3 regions of the Shewanella oneidensis MR-1 genome follow, and region 3 is predicted to be linked to each of the others. Evidence: predicted binding sites of a transcription regulator. Region 3 holds the regulator's gene; each other region holds the start of a gene.
The links. The regulator sigma-54, encoded in region 3, starts transcription at its own class of promoters, with help from an activator protein. The targets are predictions, from matches to a motif close to GTTGGCACGNNNNTNGNNT.
Positions count from the first base shown of each region.

Region 1: glnA (glutamate--ammonia ligase) is a predicted target of sigma-54. The motif match lies at 2,695-2,713, and genes of this name have one in related genera.
Region 2: SO_RS02600 (TorF family putative porin) is a predicted target of sigma-54. The motif match lies at 4,404-4,422, and genes of this name have one in related genera.

Region 1 is NC_004347.2:4,600,867-4,607,553, forward strand. It holds gene typA (translational GTPase TypA) at 8-1,819, opposite strand; gene glnA (glutamate--ammonia ligase) at 2,797-4,206, shown strand; gene SO_RS20480 (CBU_0592 family membrane protein) at 4,471-4,743, opposite strand; gene SO_RS23325 (YceK/YidQ family lipoprotein) at 5,350-5,607, shown strand; gene SO_RS20490 (aminotransferase class V-fold PLP-dependent enzyme) at 5,751-6,687, opposite strand, start outside.
Region 2 is NC_004347.2:566,265-572,951, forward strand. It holds gene SO_RS02580 (CHASE domain-containing sensor histidine kinase) at 1-354, shown strand, start outside; gene SO_RS02585 (response regulator) at 351-785, shown strand; gene SO_RS02590 (putative bifunctional diguanylate cyclase/phosphodiesterase) at 795-2,516, shown strand; gene rimK (30S ribosomal protein S6--L-glutamate ligase) at 2,668-3,573, shown strand; gene SO_RS02600 (TorF family putative porin) at 3,620-4,312, opposite strand; gene SO_RS02605 (HU family DNA-binding protein) at 4,606-4,878, opposite strand; gene SO_RS02610 (response regulator) at 5,025-5,822, opposite strand; gene SO_RS02615 (hypothetical protein) at 5,896-6,279, opposite strand; gene SO_RS02620 (DUF4240 domain-containing protein) at 6,405-6,687, shown strand, end outside.
Region 3 is NC_004347.2:4,101,131-4,107,817, forward strand. It holds gene lptA (lipopolysaccharide transport periplasmic protein LptA) at 1-148, shown strand, start outside; gene lptB (LPS export ABC transporter ATP-binding protein) at 145-876, shown strand; gene SO_RS18440 (RNA polymerase factor sigma-54) at 983-2,458, shown strand; gene hpf (ribosome hibernation promoting factor) at 2,487-2,774, shown strand; gene ptsN (PTS IIA-like nitrogen regulatory protein PtsN) at 2,777-3,220, shown strand; gene rapZ (RNase adapter RapZ) at 3,217-4,071, shown strand; gene SO_RS18460 (HPr family phosphocarrier protein) at 4,058-4,333, shown strand; gene mgtE (magnesium transporter) at 4,530-5,894, shown strand; gene SO_RS18470 (molybdate ABC transporter substrate-binding protein) at 5,977-6,687, opposite strand, start outside.

The DNA of each region.
Region 1 (6,687 bases), 500 kb from region 3:
ACCACCATTAGCCGCGGCTAGCGCGCTTACGGTCGTTTTCAGTTAAGTGTTTCTTACGAACACGGATGCTCTTAGGTGTCACTTCAACTAATTCGTCATCATCAATAAACTCAAGCGCTTGCTCAAGCGTTAAAGTGATTGGCGTAGTCAGAACCTGAGCTTCGTCAGTACCAGAAGCACGCATGTTAGTCAGCTGCTTACCTTTCAGACAGTTAACTGTCAGATCGTTTGAACGAGCATGAATACCCACAACTTGACCTTCGTAAACTTCAGCAGCGTGGCCAATAAACAGACGACCGCGGTCCTGTAGACCGAACAGTGCGAATGTCAGCGCCTTACCCGTTGCGTTAGAGATCAGTACGCCGTTAGCGCGTTGACCAATGTCGCCACCTTTATGTGGACCGTAGTGATCGAATGAGTGGTAAATCAAACCGGTACCTGACGTTGCTGTTAAGAACTCTGTTTGGAAACCGATTAAGCCACGGCTTGGGATAACAAAGTCAACGCGCACGCGACCTTTACCGTCAAGCTGCATATCTTTCATTTCAGCTTTACGGATACCCAGCTTCTCAATCACTGTCCCTTGATGTTCTTCTTCAACGTCAACGGTCAGAGTTTCAAATGGCTCACACAGTTCACCATCGATGGTTTTTAAGATAACTTCTGGGCGAGAAACTGCTAATTCGTAACCTTCACGACGCATGTTTTCGATCAGGATAGATAAGTGTAATTCACCACGACCAGATACCGCGAAACGGTCTGGGCTGTCGGTTTCTTCAACACGCAGTGCCACGTTGTGCACTAATTCCTGTTGCAGACGCTCAAGAATGTTACGTGAAGTCACATACTTACCTTCTTTACCCGCAAAAGGTGAAGTGTTGACTTGGAAGGTCATGGTCAGCGTTGGCTCGTCAACAGATAAAGGCGGCATCGCCTCTACATTGCCAGCGGCGCACACTGTGTCCGAAATTTTAAGCTCACCCAAACCAGTAATCGCAACGATATCGCCCGCGTTTGCTACATCAACTTCGGTACGCTCTAAGCCCATGTAACCTAATACTTGGCCCATTTTACCGTTGCGTACTTTACCGTCGGCACCGATCACGCTCACCTGTTGGTTAGTCTTGATGCTACCACGGTTAATGCGACCCACACCGATAACACCCACGTAAGAGTTGTAATCGAGCTGAGAAATTTGCATCTGGAATGGACCATCCGCATCAGCATCAGGTGATGACACTTTTTCAACGATAGTCTGAAACAGTGGCGTCATATCTTCGCTGACAACATCTGGATCTAAGGTTGCAAAACCGTTTAATGCAGAAGCATAAACGATTGGAAAATCTAATTGTTCGTCGGTCGCACCTAAGTTATCGAATAGGTCGAATACTTGGTCGATAACCCAATCAGGGCGAGCACCTGGACGGTCAATCTTGTTGATAACAACGATTGGCTTTAAGCCTTGGGCAAACGCTTTTTTGGTTACGAAGCGAGTTTGTGGCATTGGACCATCAACGGCATCAACCAGCAACAATACTGAGTCAACCATAGACAGAACACGCTCAACCTCACCACCGAAGTCGGCGTGGCCAGGGGTGTCTACGATGTTAATGCGGTAGTCGTTCCACTTGATGGCAGTGTTCTTTGCCAGAATCGTGATTCCACGCTCCTTTTCAAGATCGTTGGAGTCCATCACCCGCTCAGTAGCTTCTCCCCGGGTTGCAAGGGTTCCTGATTGCGACAGCAGCTTGTCAACCAGGGTCGTTTTGCCATGGTCAACGTGCGCAATAATGGCGATGTTACGTAAATTCTCTAGCACGGATAAACCTCTTACCATCAAACAAAAATTAGGGATATTACAAATATTCGTTACAGCAATCTACGTTGAGTCGCCATAAAAAAGCGTGACATTCTACTCCAGAGCGGCCATATCGCACAGGATTATTTTTGAACACTTATAAAACTATTTTTTGGGGCCCGTGCTAACGAATCAGTTATGACGATAAGACAAATCACCCAAATGCACCGTTACAGCGCAGGCAATTTGCCATATTATTTCGATACCAGCATAGCTAACCAGCTGAAATCACTATTTTTCACGGGAATGGCGTAGCAGACTATGCGCTTAAGACCGCCATAAGTATAGCCAATAACCCAAGTTAAGCCGCCGTACTTTTTCACCCAGTGATATAAATAAGCCAGACCACCAAGCCACACTTTGCAGCTAACACTGACGCTAATAGCGTTAGGCTAAGTTTCAACAAACTCTATTCCCACCCGCGAACAACGGAACTAGTTGATTGATTTTGAAACGTTATTAATTAAAACCCATTAACATTGCCATCAAAAAAACAGCTTAGTATCCCACCGTTTTGTGACATTATGACAAGCACTTAAAACAGTGAGCTTAGGCGACTATCAAGGCTCAATTATGTGTTAAATTCATTCTGCGTTGCTGGGCACAATCTGTGGTAACAAGCTCTCTACCAGCATGCAGTTTAGCGAAAATATAGGTACAAATTCGCCAAGCAAGCTTGCGCTTATCGTCACTGCACTAAAATGGGGGACGAACCGCTCGCACCAAAATGGATGAATGCACCAAAATGCCACATACAAATGCACCAACACAGTGCAATCAAGAGTTTAACCTGGTGTAATAAAAAACATACTTTATAAATATCAATGATTTAAATTATTGGCATGGATATCGCTATATAGCTCGTAAGTTTGCTCAAGCACAACTTGAGTTAAAAGATTATAGAAGGGACATCCCTTTACCCTACCGGAGACTTGAGAATGTCAGTTGAATCAGTTTTAAAGCAACTTGAAGAATTAGAAGTTAAGTTTGTTGATTTACGTTTTACCGACACCAAAGGTAAAGAGCAGCACGTATCTATCCCTTCTCATCAGGTAGACGCTGACTTCTTCGAAGACGGTAAAATGTTTGACGGCTCATCAATTGCTGGCTGGAAAGGCATTAACGAATCAGACATGGTACTGATGCCAGACCCAACGACGTTTGTACTGGACCCATTCACCGAAGAAACCACAGCACTGATCCGCTGTGACGTTCTCGAACCAGGCACAATGACTGGTTACGATCGCGACCCACGTTCTATCGCTAAAAAAGCGGAAGAATACCTACGCTCAACCGGTATCGCTGACACAGTATTAGTTGGACCAGAGCCAGAATTCTTCCTGTTCGACGATGTTCGTTTCGGCACTGATATGTCTGGTTGTTTCGTTAAAATCGACGCAAAAGAAGCAGCTTGGAACTCAGGCACTAGCTACGAAGGCGGCAACACCGGTCACCGTCCATTCGTGAAAGGTGGTTACTTCCCAGTGGCGCCAGTTGACTCATCACAAGACCTGCGTAGTGCTATGTGTTTAGTGTTAGAAGAAATGGGTCAAGTGGTTGAAGCTCACCACCATGAAGTGGCGACTGCTGGTCAAAACGAAATCGCTACTCGCTTCAATACCCTGACTAAGAAAGCGGACGAAATCCAAATCCTGAAGTACGTAGTGCACAACATGGCTCATGCCTATGGCAAAACTGCGACTTTCATGCCTAAGCCAATCGTTGGCGACAACGGTAGCGGTATGCACGTTCACCAATCTCTGTCTAAAGATGGCGTAAACCTGTTCGCGGGTGACAAATACGCAGGCTTAAGTGAAACCGCCCTGTACTACATCGGTGGTATCATCAAGCACGCTCGCGCGCTGAACGCGTTCACTAACCCAAGCACCAACTCTTACAAGCGTTTAGTACCACACTTCGAAGCGCCAGTTATGCTAGCTTACTCAGCGCGTAACCGCTCTGCTTCAATCCGTATTCCAGTGGTACCAAGCCCTAAAGGTCGCCGTATCGAAACTCGCTTCCCAGATCCACATGCAAACCCATACTTAGGTTTCGCAGCACTGCTGATGGCAGGTATTGATGGTATCCAAAACAAGATCCATCCAGGCGAAGCAATGGATAAAGATTTGTACGATCTGCCAGCAGAAGAAGCGGCTGAAATCCCACAGGTGGCGACTTCATTAGAAAACGCCCTTGAGAACCTGCAAGCTGACCATGAGTTCTTAACTCGCGGTGGTGTATTCAGCGAAGATTTCATCCAGTCTTATATTGCACTGAAATCTGCAGAAGCTGAGCGTGTTGCACGTACAACTCACCCATTAGAGTTTGAAATGTACTACAGCCTGTAATGGCTAACGGCATGCAATTACTCACGGTATAAATGCATGCATAAAGTATAAAAGCCCCAACAGTTTTGCTGTTGGGGCTTTTTTTATCGCTATTTTGATAATACAACGAAATAAAACTACCGCTGAATCAGTTCCCTAAAGATTTGATTCATCTTAAGGGTAAAACCGCCCCAGAATAACCGCAAATGGGGAGCGATAGCGGGTTTTAGGGAATGGTGTGACCCCCTCTGGGCTGGAGTGATTCACTGACATGAATAGGAAAAATTAGTGGATCAATCCACCAGCTCTTACAATCCCTATAATACCAATCAAAATCCAAAAACCATTGAGTAAGGTGTAAGCGGCATCTTTGCGCAAAGCAGCACACCATGTTAGTAAAACAGCATCTATTGTGTTGAACACCCAAACAAACATAAAAGGACTTTCAGGGCCAAGCCAACTAACAAGCGAAAAACTAAATATCCGCATTAGGACGCCAACCATTTCTAAGGCCCGCATATTTGCGTTCAAAAAAGCATTAATTTTTTTATAAAACAATTTATTACCACTCTTTTATTTATCATGTAGAACGACATAAAGAACGACTGTTACCAACCTTCCCCTGTGTTACAGGGGAAATTGAACGAAATTTTAATATGTAAACTACATCAGGTAAATCTGATTCACGTTGTATCAAATCACATCACAAATATTGCAGACTCATGCCTTGATATTGAACTTAATTACGCATGGTAAACTGCCGACTAAATCGGTTTGCCGCTGGGATATTTTTAATGGATATGTGGCGATACACGTATCCCTAAACTGCAGGGGCTCGGCATACGAAGCTCCTTGTTTAATGCTTAATCAAAGCATGGTCGGAGATTAACTCTCTCGCTACTGATCCGCCTCTCGTTACTGTTGGTGAATAATTGACACATATATTCATATGGTTAGAATGCCAACTGGCTAAAACTGGACATATCGGCGTCGAATAAAACTAGCTCTGGTTCCACACGACTAAGGCTCGAAGTTAATCAAGCGAGTAGGTTGCACCGAAAGCAATGCCGTTTTTCAAATATAAACAATGGAGTGCTTATGCGTTGGTTGACTTGGTTGGTCGTGTGCTGCTCTCTCACGGGGTGTGCGACAGTAACATCGAGGATGGGAGAAGATTCAACTTGGGGCCACTCTTTCTCCAGTGTTCAAACGGCTGTTGATAATGGCGAGGAGTGTATGATTATCTCCGCATTGTCCGCACCGCCTCTGCTGTTGTTTACCATCCCGCTGACTATCGTGGATATGGGCAGTGCGCTGATCGTCGACGCTGTTATGCTACCAGCAGATTTAGCGATCACACCCAGCGATCCCAAGCTCCGAACCCCGCGTTCTATGTTCTGCCGCTATAACTACAGCATTTAAGCATATTCGCCACCCATAAATTACCTCAGTCTCAGGGCATGGGTTAACGACATCGGCATTAGGGGGTGCCTTGGCGCCCTAGAGCCATGCTCCCTGTTCGAGGCAATTACGCCGTGTCGGCTGAGTAAACCAAGTTCAATCCGTTAACGATTGGCCTTTATCACCCCAAGCAACCGCGCGATATCGGCTTCATCGTTATAGATATGCGGTGATACGCGTATCCCTAAACTGCGGGTATCGACACTGATATTCGCTGCAGCCAAGGCGGCCAATATTTGTGGCTGCCGCTCACCAAATTGCAGGATTATCGTGCCGCTACGTTTGTCTACTTCCTGTGGCGAAACTAGTTCATTATCCAATGCCTGTACCACAGGCTCCATCAGTTGCAGGTTATGCTCGCGCATGACTTGTGAGCCAATATTGGCGAAATATTCAATGCTATGGGCGGCAATGGCATAGGGAGCGATGGAAGGCGTACCGCCCCAAAACCTTAACGCCGTTGGATGGTAGCGAAAATCATGAATATCAAACTCGAAGGGATTTTCATGGCTAAACCAACCCACATCCTGCGGCTGACATTCGGGCAAGATGGCCGGATTAACCCATAAATACGCCGCACCAGGGCCAGAGCATAACCATTTAACACTCGAGCCAATCATAAAATCCGGTTGTAACTTGGCTAAATCCAGCGGCAAAATCCCCGCCGATTGCGCCACATCCACAAGGCTCAAACAGCCACGCTCACGGGCAAGGGAGATAATCTGCGCGAGGGGCGCCTGTTGTCCCGTGTTTGAATAGGCGTGGCTGACAAAGACCAAATCGACATCGTCGCAAATATGCGCATCCCACACATTGGGGTCAGTAACATCTAAACTCTTGGGAATAAAGCGCAATTCGCAGCTTGCGGGCAATGCCTTTTTAAGGGCGAATCCCATGCTAGGAAAATCAATTTCGCTCATCAGCACCACGGCGCCGCCATTTCGAGTTAAATCCCGCGTTAATCTATCGAGGGACATTACGATTTTGGTCAAAGCGCTCGAAAGATTCACCTGCGGGCAAAAATCCTGTGGCTGACCATTA
Region 2 (6,687 bases), 1.4 Mb from region 3:
ACCGTTAAAACCTTACTAGAGCTGGTGGTTCGGAATTTAATCAGCAATGCGATTAAACACCATGATAGAGGTTTTGGCGTGCTAAAGGTGTTATGTGAAACTAAAAATACCTATTACTGGTTTAGTGTTGTTGATGACGGTCCCGGCATTTCCAGTGAGTTTCAGCTAAAAGTGTTCGAAATGTTTCAAACGCTAAGACCACGAGATGAGGTGGAAGGAAGTGGGTTAGGGCTATCGCTTGTTAAAAAGACGGTTGATAGTCTTGGCGGCAAAATTCAACTCGAATCAGTGGGCCGAGGTTGTTGTTTTAGGTTTAGCTGGCCTATTCACATAGTCAACAAGGAGGGGATATGAGCAATAGTAATCACTATAAACCCGTTACCATTCTGTTGGTTGATGACGACGACGTGGATTATATAGCTGTACAGAGGGCGATGAAGCGATTGCGGCTGCTAAACCCTTTGGTGCGCGCGCGGGATGGGCTGGAAGCGCTAACAATTCTCACCAATACGGACGCCATAAAAGGCGCTTATTTGATCTTGCTTGATCTCAATATGCCGAGAATGAACGGTTTTGAATTTCTTGAGCATATTCGTTCCGATCCCATTTTGTCCTCTTCAGTGGTGTTTATGCTGACCACTTCCTGTACTGATGAAGATCGAATGAAAGCCTACAGCCATCATGTCGCTGGCTATATGGTGAAAACGGATATCAAATATGGTTTCCATAATATTTTTAATATGTTGGAAGGCTACTGGCGCATCGTTGAATTGCCAAGTGTATAGGGTGTGTATATGGATTTACTACTGATCGATGATGATGAAGTCGATAGAACAGCTATTATTCGGGCGCTGCGACAATCCAAGCTCGCCTTTAATGTGGTTGAGGCGAATTGTGCTTTTGATGGCTTAAATCTTGCCTTACAGCGTCATTTTGATGGGATTTTACTCGACTACCTATTGCCAGATGCCAACGGCTTAGAGGTGCTGATCAAACTTAATTCGATGACTCAGGAACAAACGGTTGTGGTGATGCTGAGCCGTTATGAAGATGAAAAACTTGCACAGCGTTGTATCGAATTAGGCGCACAGGATTTTTTACTTAAGGATGAAGTTAACTCAAGAATTCTCAGTCGTTCAATTCGTTACGCTAAACAGCGAGCTTCTATGGCGCTTGCCTTGAGGAATAGTCATGAAAAACTGAAAGAGCTAGCTGAACACGATTCTCTCACCAAATTAATGAATCGATATGGTTTTGAGCTGTGCTTAAATCGGGCAATCGCCAGGGTAAAACGCAGTAATGATTTGTTAGCAGTGATCTTGCTCGATCTGGATGATTTTAAAGCAATTAATGATACTCTTGGTCACCAGACTGGTGATATTTTGTTAGTGAAGGTCGCATCGAGATTGAGCACAGTGTTGCGGGATGGGGATGTGATTGCTCGTTTAGGCGGGGATGAATTTGTGGTGTTAGTGACTGACAATGACTACAAATATTTCCCCATGATAGTGGCTAACCGTCTACTTAAAGCTTTTGAAGAAGTGTTTTGTCTTGGCGATAACGATGTGATGATCGGCGCTAGCATCGGAGTGGCTTTTTATAATGAAGCGGCCTCAGATAGCTCCGAGTTAATGAAATGTGCCGATATTGCGATGTATCGTGCTAAAAAAATGGGACGTAACCAGATCCAGTTTTACTCCGAGGCGCTAGATAAAGAGGTGCGCTATCGCAATCATATTGAATCTAGTTTGAGAATAGCCTTAAGGCTGAATCAGTTTAAGGTTTATTATCAAGTACAAGTTGATGCTCAAACACATCAAATGGTGGGGATGGAGGCACTGATCCGTTGGTTGCATCCAGAGGATGGCTTGATTTCACCAGACCAATTTCTGCCCATTGCTGAAGAAATAGGGCTGATGGAAGAGATTGGTGATTGGGTCTTGTTCGAAACCTGTCGTCAGGCCCAGTATTGGCTTAATCAATTAGCGCCAACTGGACATAGTTTCACCATTGCGGTGAATTTATCAGCATCTCAAATTGGTCATGTCGACTTATATGAGAAAATTGCCCATGTTCTAAAAGTGACAGGGCTAACACCAGGCGCGCTAGAGTTAGAAATTACCGAAAACTGTTTAATTGAAGAGCCCCACGAGCATGCGAAGATCCTCGATAAAATAGCCCAACTTGGAGTGCGATTCGCCTTGGATGATTTTGGTACGGGATTTTCATCTCTTGAACACATTAAATTGTTTCCTATCAGTGTGCTAAAAATCGATAAAAGCTTTATCGCTTCCTACGATAAGGATGAAAAGGACACTCGTTTGCTCAGTGCACTGCTGAACTTTGCCTATGGTTTTAACGTTACCTCCGTTGCCGAAGGGATTGAAACTCTTGAACAAGCAGAGTTTTGCACGGTAAGACATTGTAATCTATTGCAGGGCTACCTCTTTTCTCGCCCCTTAGAGGCAAGTGAGTTTGAGGCAAAATACATCACGCCGTTACTTTCTAAATTGTGAAGGTTATCTTACGTTTGGCTTAGGCTTGGGTTTTCGTCTGGTGAGGAATATTTTCTTGCTTTACACTGAGCAATAGACAACTATCTGCGCCCCTTTCTGATGCAATGTGCTCAGAGAATCAATTTACTGTGTTTAACTTGGTCATTTAGTAATGAAAATCGGTATTTTATCTCAGTTTCCTGAATTGTATTCCACCCGCCGTTTAGTGGCCGCCTGCGAGAGTCGTGGTCATGAGGCCGTGGTGATTAATACCTTGAATTGCTACATGAATATTAACTCCATCAAACCTAGCATCCACTATCAAGGGCAAGAATTAACGGGATTTGATGCGATTATTCCACGCATTCACGCCAGTGTGACTTTTTATGGCTGCGCAGTGGTGCGTCAGTTTGAAATGATGGGCGTATTTGCAGCCAATGACTCTATCTCGATTGCGCGCTCACGGGATAAGTTACGGGCGCTGCAATTACTTTCGCGCAAAGGCATTGGTATGCCTATCACTGGATTTGCCAATAAACCTAATGATATTCCCGATCTGATTAATATGGTGGGTGGGGCCCCTTTAGTGATCAAGTTGCTCGAAGGCACACAGGGGATTGGTGTGGTGTTAGCCGAAACTAAAACCGCTGCAGAGAGCGTTATTGAAGCCTTTTTAGGACTCAAAGCCAATATTATGCTGCAGGAGTATATTAAGGAATCTAACGGCAGTGATATTCGCTGTTTTGTGGTGGGCGATAAAGTGGTCGCCTCGATGAAGCGACAAGGTCCTGAGGGCGATTTTCGGTCTAATCTGCACTTAGGTGGCTGCGGTGAAAAAGTGAAAATCACTCCTAAAGAGCGCAAGATGGCCGTCGCCGCAGTAAAAGCAATGGGATTAGTGGTCGCTGGGGTCGACATTTTACGTTCGAATCGTGGTCCGCTGATCCTTGAAGTGAACTCGGCCCCCGGAATTGAAGGTATTGAGCAAACTACGGGTATTTCGGTGACTGAACCTATCGTGGAATATATTGAGAAAATGGTATTAGCCCAAAAATCGAATCGTCCTGTGATTGCTTAACCAAAACACGCCGCGATTAATGCGGCGTGTTTCTTAGTGCTTTCTTTTATAAATCAAAACTATAGGAATAGCCTAAAGCGATTTTTGCATCGTCATCGCTCAGATCGGTATCAGACACCATAAAAGAGATGGTTCCCATGCTGGTATCGGCACTGAGTGTCACGTTGTAATCGGCGTAGTTATCTTCCGCAAACCAAGCTTCAACCACATCGCCCGTGGAGTAGCCATAGTGGAATGACAGGCTAAGTTTTTCGGTTAAAGGGAAAGAAGCTGTGGCTGCAAGGTAACTCATATCTTTGTTATCGAATGGTTCTGCCGCGACGTCTTCACCCGCATTGATCACGTGGGAATAACTGAGTTCGACCCACTTCCAAGTGATGGTACCGTGGAGTTCACCAAAATCGATACTGCCTTCAGCATCGGGATAAGCATAATAGAGGTAGCCAAAATCATAGCTGAGATCGTCGGTGATACTGCCACCGTAACCTGCATAGAGGTCTAACTCGTAGCTTGTGTCATTGCCAAAATCGACATTTGATGCCCATGTGCCCGCATAGAATCCTGAGTCATGACTGTAGTCAATACCGCCTTGGATAGCGACCGCATCATTGGTTTGAGTTACCCCGCGCCATAGATAGTTTGAGGTGCCGCCAATATTGCCAGACACCGCCGCAAAGGCGTTATTGGTTAGTAATAATCCCGTTGATAATGCCAAAACACTGTACAGTGATTTTCTCATACTCATCCCCTCGATTGACTTATTTATCGATTCACTCATGCCACTTAAATACAGCGGCATTGGTGCATCATGGTTTTTTCTGATAAGGGATTTGCTAATCACATGCCATTATTTTAATTGCAATAAAAACAGTATATTACAAAATAATTGTTAGTATAATGTTTTTAAAATGCTCAGGAATGGAGCAGGTGGCGCACTGCGGCTGTGCAAAAAACGTTCTGGCAACTGTAGGGTTTAGCTAAAAAAAACGCCTCACATAGGAGGCGTTTTCATTACAAAAGTGTTGAGCTGAATTAGTTCACACTGTCACGCAGGGTTTTACCTGCTTTAAACTTAGGAACCGTCGCTTCAGCAATTTGAATTTCTTTACCCGTTTGCGGGTTACGGCCTGTACGCGCTGCACGAGTCGTTGTTTCAAAAGAGCCAAATCCGACGATAGAGATTTTGTCACCGTTCTTCATTGATTCAGTAATCGCCGCTTCGAAAGATTTCAATGCACGAGTTGCTTGAGCTTTGGTGATATCGGCATTTTCTGCAATTTTGGCGATAAGTTCTGTTTTGTTCATTTTTATTGTCTCTTCTTTCCGTAGATTGATTAAGTCGGCGAGCCTAACATGCCACAAGGTTAAGGCGTTGGAAAGCCCTTTGCTGTGGGCTTGTATCATCTAAGTAACAAAATTAAAGGGTATTTGTTCTATTCGTGACTTAGGTTTTATTCTTCGAGCAGTTGATATAAGAGTTGCTTAACCAATTTGGGTTCGAAGGGCTTGTCGCATAGGGCATTCACCCCAGCTTGAGATACATTGCTTAAATGTGCATCGTTAGCCTCAGACGAGACCATTAAAATTGGCACATGTGATTGCTGGCTTTCACTACGGATAAATTGCGTTAATGCCAGTCCATCAACGCTGGGCATATTGTAATCGGTGATAATTAAATCAAACATATTATGACGCATTAACTCAATGGCTTGCGCACCATCTTCAGCTTCGGTAATTAGTTTTATCCCCAAATTACCAATCGTTCGTTTGATCACATTGCGTGCCATGCGGCTGTCATCAACCACAAGTACTCGTACATCGTGCACATCGAAGTGGCTTAAGTCGAGCTCATCGTGACTGAGTAAATCGATAGTTGCATTGAGCGCTTTGCCTAAATGCTCGGCATTAAAGGGTTTTGGCAGGATAGCAACCACCCCCGATTGACGGAAACTCTCCAATTGCTCGCGGCGACATTCACTCGAGACCAGCATAAATTGAATATCTTTATACTCGCTTTTACTGCGTAGGTAGCTTAAAAATTCCGTCGCGGTACCATCCTCAAAGTGCATTGCGCTGGCGATGAGATCCGGTTTGTGTCGAGCAATGAGCCCCTTGGCTTCTGCAATATTGGCAGCATGTTCGATGCTAACAATGCCTTCTTGCTGTAAGCATTTGATGATAATTCGGCGCTGGGTTTCCGATGGTTCAACAATAAGCATCGATAATTCGCTAGGCGATAAATGAGTCATAGTCACAAGCTATATGGTCTTTTTAGAAAGGTGTTAACTTAGGCGAGAAATAACGTCTTCGCAATCAATACACTCAAGCTTTTATTTTTGCGGTTAAATAATCATGGGTTACCCGTGAAAACGCGATCCAATACTGCACTAATAGCAGGGCAATGATGGATAACACCAGCGGTAACATGGGAATGTTATGGCCTTCGATCACCACTTTAACGTCTTGGGGTGTAATCTGGTAGGCAATAATGGCGGTAATACCCAGTGCAGATAGGCCTAAGGTTTGTAATCCAAGGTAAATTTTGAGCACTAAGCTTGACCAAGGCGCTTGGGTCAGTATGCCAACCAGCACGGGTAACACACCTAAGGTGAACAAATCGAAGGAGGCCGTTGCGACTGCGCGTAACAGGGCGACAATGGCAAACAGTGTATAAAGGGCTATCAATAGGATAAGGCGTTTCGGCATAGAGTTGGGGTTGTTGGCTAATATGAAGTGGAGCAAGTGTAGGAAAAGCCCCGAACTGAGTCCAGCATAACCGTATTATCATGTAGAATACGCCTTTGCTTGGGCATTCAATATTAGGTTAAGTGATGACAGAAGTAGAATTTTGGGGCTTAGTGACCCGCAGTGAACCCGCGCAATCCCAGGAGTCTTTGGCTGAGGCATTAAAGCAAAAGTTGAGCAAACTGACTGATGAAGAGTTAAAAGCCTTCGATAAACTCTTTGGCCAACAGATGCGCCGCAGCTATTTATGGTCTGTGTGGGGCGCGGCTTATATCATTACAGGCTGTGATTCTGATTATGCCTTTGCTGAATTTCGCGCTTTTCTTATTTCACTAGGGCAAGCACGTTACGAGGCAGTGATTGCTAACC
Region 3 (6,687 bases):
TTACAATATCATTCAGCAAAAACTGATCGCCGAAAGTACCGGCAATGGTGACGATCGTGTGATTACCATTATTCAACCTGATAACTATCAGGAAGAACTGAAAAACGCACCTGCGGATAAACCTGTGAAAAAACAGGACTCTAAATGACCCAAATCACCTTAAAAGCACAGAATCTGGCCAAGAGTTATAAAAGCCGTCAGGTTGTTAAAGATGTCAGCCTCACGGTTAAAACGGGTCAAGTTGTTGGCCTGCTTGGCCCAAACGGCGCAGGTAAAACTACCACCTTTTACATGGTAGTGGGCTTAGTAAAAAGCGATAAAGGTCATATCTTTATCGACGATGATGATTTAACTGCCGACCCTATGCATCTGCGTGCTCGCAAAGGTATTGGTTACCTGCCACAGGAAGCCAGTATCTTTCGCAAATTAACCGTGCACGACAATATCATGGCGGTACTGCAAACCCGTAAAGAACTCAATAGCGACCAGCGCGAAGAAGCACTAGAGCAGCTATTAGAAGAGTTCCATATCACCCATATTCGTGACAGCCAAGGCATGTCCTTATCGGGCGGCGAACGTCGTCGTGTCGAAATTGCCCGCGCATTAGCGGCTAACCCAAAGTTTATTTTGCTCGATGAACCCTTTGCGGGCGTTGATCCAATCTCGGTTATCGATATCAAGAAAATTATCGAGCAACTCAAAAGTCGAGGTCTTGGAGTATTGATTACTGACCACAATGTGCGCGAGACCTTAGATGTCTGTGAACATGCTTACATTGTCAGTCACGGCAGTCTTATCGCCGAAGGAACTCCTGCAGAGATCTTAGACAATCAGCAAGTTAGGGCTGTGTACTTAGGTGAACAATTCAGGCTATAGTTACTAAAACTGAGCTAATCAGCCTTGAATTTGGCAGCGCAAAGCGCCATCAGTATGATATCAAGCGACCTAAACTCACAATAATAACGTAGGGATCAGCGGTAACATGAAAGCGTCACTCCAGCTCAAACTGGGTCAACAGTTAACCATGACGCCACAACTACAGCAGGCCATTCGTCTGTTGCAATTGTCGTCATTAGAACTGCAGCAAGAGATCCAGCAAGCCTTAGACTCTAATCCTCTTCTCGAGCTGGAAGAGGAGCAATTCGATGCGCCTAGCGAACGTAAACAAGATCTCGCTGATACCGATTTTAGTGAAACCAGCGCCCAGCCACAGGAGCAAGACAACTCCACCGTGGATATTGCCGAGTCACTGACCAAAGAATCCCTGCCCGAAGAGCTCCCCATGGACACCACTTGGGATGAAGTCTTTACCGCATCGCCCAATTCTGGCTCGGGCGCTAGCCGTGAAGATGATATGCCGTTCCAAGGGGAAACCAGCGAGGGGCTATACGAACATTTAGAATGGCAAAAAAACCTCACACCATTCTCAGAAACTGACTTAGCCATAGCCACTGCCATTATTGATGCCATAGATGATCAAGGCTATCTCACTCAAAGCACTGAAGATATTCTCGAAGCCATGGGCAACCCCGAGATAGAACTGGATGAAGTTGAAGCGGTACTTAAACGTATTCAACACTTCGATCCCGTTGGCGTTGCGGCAAGGGATTTAAGCGAATGTTTACTGATCCAGCTATCCCATTTTTCTCCTGATACTCCGCATCTCGAAAATGCCCGCATGTTGATCAAAGATCATCTTGATCTGATCGCTGCCCGCGACTTTAGACTGTTAATGCGTAAGACCAAACTCAAAGAAGACGAGTTAAGGGATAGCATTGCGCTTATCCAAACCTTGAATCCTCGTCCTGGCTTACTCATCACTGCAGTCGATGAAGAATATGTGGTCCCAGATGTCTCAGTTTCGAAAAAAAATGGCCGCTGGGTCGTTGAGCTTAACCCCGATTGCATGCCCAAAATCAATGTCAATCAGCAATATGCAGCAATGGCTCGTAGTTCAAAAAATCAAGCAGACAGCCAATTTATTCGTGGCCATTTGCAGGAAGCCAAATGGTTTATCAAAAGCCTTGAAAGCCGCAACGAAACACTGCTCAAGGTGGCAAACTGCATAGTGCAATACCAACAAGGTTTCTTCGAATACGGTGAAGAAGCCATGAAACCCATGGTCCTAAACGATATCGCCGAAGCGGTAGAAATGCATGAGTCCACCATTTCACGGGTGACCACTCAAAAATACATGCATACCCCAAAAGGACTTTTTGAACTAAAATACTTCTTCTCAAGCCACGTCGGGACAGATGATGGCGGTGAGTGCTCATCCACGGCAATCAGGGCTTTCATTAAGAAACTGGTTGCAGCGGAAAACCAGAAAAAACCATTGAGCGACAGCAAGATGGCTCAACTTCTGGCAGAACAGGGAATTAACGTTGCGCGCAGAACCATTGCGAAGTATCGAGAAGCGATGCTTATTCCCCCTTCCAATCAGCGTAAAAGTTTATAGCCTATTATGGATATCGGAGGACGTTTCTATGCAAATACACCTAAGTGGACACCATATCGAGATTACTGAATCGTTACGGGCATATGTTGAGGAAAAGTTTTCAAAACTTGAACGTCATTTCGAACAGATCAATAATGTGCACGTTGTGCTCAATGTTGAAAAAATGCAACAAATTGCCGAAGCGAGAATCAACCTCACCGGTGGTGAAGTCTTCGCGACTTCAGAGCATGCAGATATGTATGCTGCCATAGACGTCCTGATTGATAAACTTGATCGTCAGGTTATTAAACACAAAGAGAAGTTAACAAAACACTAGCAATGGAACTTCGTACCATACTGCGGCCGGAGTGCACAACCTGCGCCACTCCAGGCAGTAAGAAAAAGGTACTGGAACTTATCAGCGACTTAGCCGCTGCCCAGTACCCCACCCTATCATCTCAAGCGATCTTCGAAAGCCTTGTGGCGCGCGAAAAGATGGGTAGCACAGGTATAGGTAACGGTATCGCCATTCCACATGGTCGATTAACCGATATAACACAACCCATAGCGATATTGATAAAATGTGAGGAGCCGATAGCCTTTGATGCTATCGATAAACAACCTGTCGATATTTTATTTGCGCTACTCGTGCCTGCCAATCAATGTCAGCAGCACTTAAGCACCTTGTCCTGCATGGCTGAAAAGCTGAGCGACAAGCAAGTATTGAAACAATTGCGTAAGACGCATGATGAAACGGAACTCTATCAGGTAATCATTGGATGAAACTGGTCATAGTGTCAGGGCGTTCAGGCTCAGGCAAATCGGTCGCACTTAGAGTGCTTGAAGATCTCGGCTACTATTGTGTCGATAATTTGCCTTTGCCGTTAATCGGCAGTTTGCTTGAACAGCTCAAAGGCAGTAACGATCTCGTCGCCATCAGTGTCGACGTGCGTAACCTGCCGGAGCAAGACAAAGTCCTGGTCAAACAGCTTGCAAGCCTACCTGAGGGCACTGAGCTCACTAGCTTTTTTCTAAATTCCAGCGATAAAGTCCTGCTCAAGCGCTATAGCGAAACCCGCCGTTTACATCCCTTGTCTAAGAGTCGTGTTTCACTGCAAGAAGCCATTAAACTCGAAGGCAAGCTGCTAGAGCCGCTGTCACAACAAATGGATCACTACATAGATACCTCCAATCTAAATATCTATGAACTCAGTGACCAAGTGCGGCAAATTCTGCTTGGCAGTGTCGATAAGGAACTAGTGATCAACTTCGAGTCCTTCGGTTTTAAGCATGGTATGCCGACCGAAGCTGACTTTATGTTTGATGTGCGCTTTTTGCCAAATCCGCACTGGGAGCCAGAGCTGCGACCACTTACCGGTTTAGATGAACCCGTTGCCGAGTTTTTAAATCGCCAGCCACTGGTGAATAAGTTCATCTGGCAAATTGAGAATCTACTCGAAACCTGGTTGCCCCATTTAGAGCGCAATAATCGTAGCTATCTCACGATTGCGATTGGTTGCACGGGTGGCCAACATCGCTCCGTTTATGTCGCCGAGCAACTGGCAAAGCGTTTTAGTAATGGCAAGCACAAAGTCAATGCACGCCATCGAGAGTTGAGCCATGCCAAAGCTTGAACGCCAAGTCACCATTTGCAATAAACTCGGCTTGCATGCCCGCGCCGCCACAAAGCTCGTGGTGCTTGCTTCTGAGTTTGATGCCAGCATTACCCTGATCCAAGGTGAAAAACAGGCCTCTGCCGCCAGTGTATTAGGGCTATTAATGCTTGAGACGGGTATGGGTAAAACCATCACCTTGATTGCCGAAGGCCCGGATGCAGAACCCGCCCTCAATGCCATTTGCGCACTGATAGACGCTAAGTTCGACGAAGCCAGCTAACTAAGGCTTGAACTTATCAACGCCTGCTGCTATTCAAGACACCGTATAGTTTATTTTTATTTTCAGAACGTTAACTCACTAAAACGCATTTGTGGCTCGACGCTTTCCTGTCCGTTCAATTACAATATGCTGCCGCGCTTTGGCTTAAATCCTTAATCGCCAACCTATGCTCCACCGCAGCCACCCTGGAGGAAACATGCCTGTACAAGTCTCAGACAGCTTACAAGTCGAACATCGTCTTGACCAACTGAGCCAAGCTCTCAACAGTGGTATGTTTGTGCATGTCAGGCAAATGCTGCAAAACATGGCGTCATCGGATATTGCATTGATTTTAGAATCTTCACCGCCCAAGGCACGACAAGTACTATGGCAGCTAATCGATCAAGATCAGCTCGGGGATATTCTCGATGAACTCAGCGAAGAGTTAAAAGATCCGCTGATCCGCGCCATGAGCCCTGAACGTGTCGCTAAAGCCACCGCCAGCATGGATACGGACGATCTGGCTTATATTCTGCGAAGCCTACCTGATACGGTTTACAAACAAGTATTGCAGTCTATGAGCCTGCAAAACCGTCAGCGGGTCGAGCAAGCGCTCTCCTACCCCGATGAAACCGCGGGCAGCTTAATGAACACCGATACAGTGACTTTAAGGCCTGATGTGAATATCGATGTGGTGCTGCGCTATCTGCGCCAGCGGGGAAATCTCCCTGACACCACTGACACCTTATACGTGGTTGATAAGCAAGATAAAGTCTTGGGAGGGGTAAAACTTGCCGATCTGCTCACCTGCGATCCCAACACCCCTATCAGCAGCATTATCGATACTGATATCGAGAGTATTCCCGTGGGCATGTCCGACAGTGAAGTAGCACAGCTATTCGAGCGCCATGACTGGGTATCCGCACCCGTGGTCGACAGTGAGGGCAAATTACTCGGCCGGATCACCATCGACGATGTGGTGGATGTTATTCGTGAGGACGCGGAACATTCTATGATGGGAATGGCGGGTATGGACGATGATGAAGACACCTTTGCCCCCGTGGTGAAGAGTACCTTACGCCGTTCGCTCTGGCTCACCATAAATCTGTTTGCGGCTCTGCTGGCTGCTTCCGTAAGCAATATGTTTGAAGGCACTATCGAGCAATTTGCCACTATTGCGATTTTAATGACGATAGTACCAAGCATGGGTGGTGTAGCGGGTAATCAAACCTTGGCCCTGGTGATCCGCGGAATTGCCTTAGGTCATATTGGCCAAAGTAACGCCCGTTGGCTGATCGGCAAAGAACTCGCCATTGGCTTTTTGAACGGCTTGATGTGGTCGATTTTAGTCTTTATCGCGGTCTTGGTGTGGAAAGATGATATTGCCCTTGCCAGCCTGATAGGTGGTGCAATGCTCATCAATATGACGGTCGCTGGGCTGGCTGGCGCAAGTATTCCCTTGATTTTAAAACGCTTAAAAGTAGATCCGGCGTTAGCGGGCGGTATGGTACTCACCACAGTCACCGATGTGATAGGTCTGTTTGCCTTCCTAGGGTTAGCGACCTTGTATTTAATGCACTAGCACTGGCCCAAGCCTTGCTAAAGCTAAAGCGAGCAACAAAAATGGCGCGATTGAGCGCCATTTTTTAAGAATCGTTTACCCATTATTTTTTAGGTGGTTGAAAACCATAACCCGTTAAGATGGCTTGCCCCTCAGGAGACAAAATGAACTCGGCTAACGCTGTAGTAGCGCTATTGGCATCCTTTAATACCAATAAGCCATAGTCTGCACCAACAGCTAATTCTGGTGGTAACGCCACAATCTTAAGGCTCGGCACTTCTTTTTGAGCCAGTACCGCATTAGTGCAATAGGTTAAAAATACGTCTGCCTGCTTGTTTTCCATCACCCAACCATAGGGATTGCGATCCTTAGGCGGTTTAGCACTCTCTGGACCACCCGTCAGCTGTAATGCTTTAGCCTCGAGTATCGATTTGGCATTGGTCTTTATTGCCTCAGCTTTAGCAAATACTGCCCAAGCGTAATCGCCAGCAGGATCAGCTTTTGGCGTCGAAGTCCCGAGTTTAGTTTGCGGTGCGAGCAGGGTGTCTAATAAATTCGCGCTAGTGAGTGGCACATCCGCTTGAGCAATCGCGCAGAGCTGGTTACGGGCAAACATTTGCACCTTTTCACCTGCTCCAGCATCCACTAATGCCTGCGGATGTTTCATATTCGCTGAGGCAAAAATATCGACTCGCTCACCCTCTTGGATCCGCTTAAGCAATAAACCAGAAGGCGCATACTGCGCCACCACATTGGCTTGGGATTTCACTTGATAAGCAGCAATAATATCGTTCATTGCGGCTTTTAAACTGCC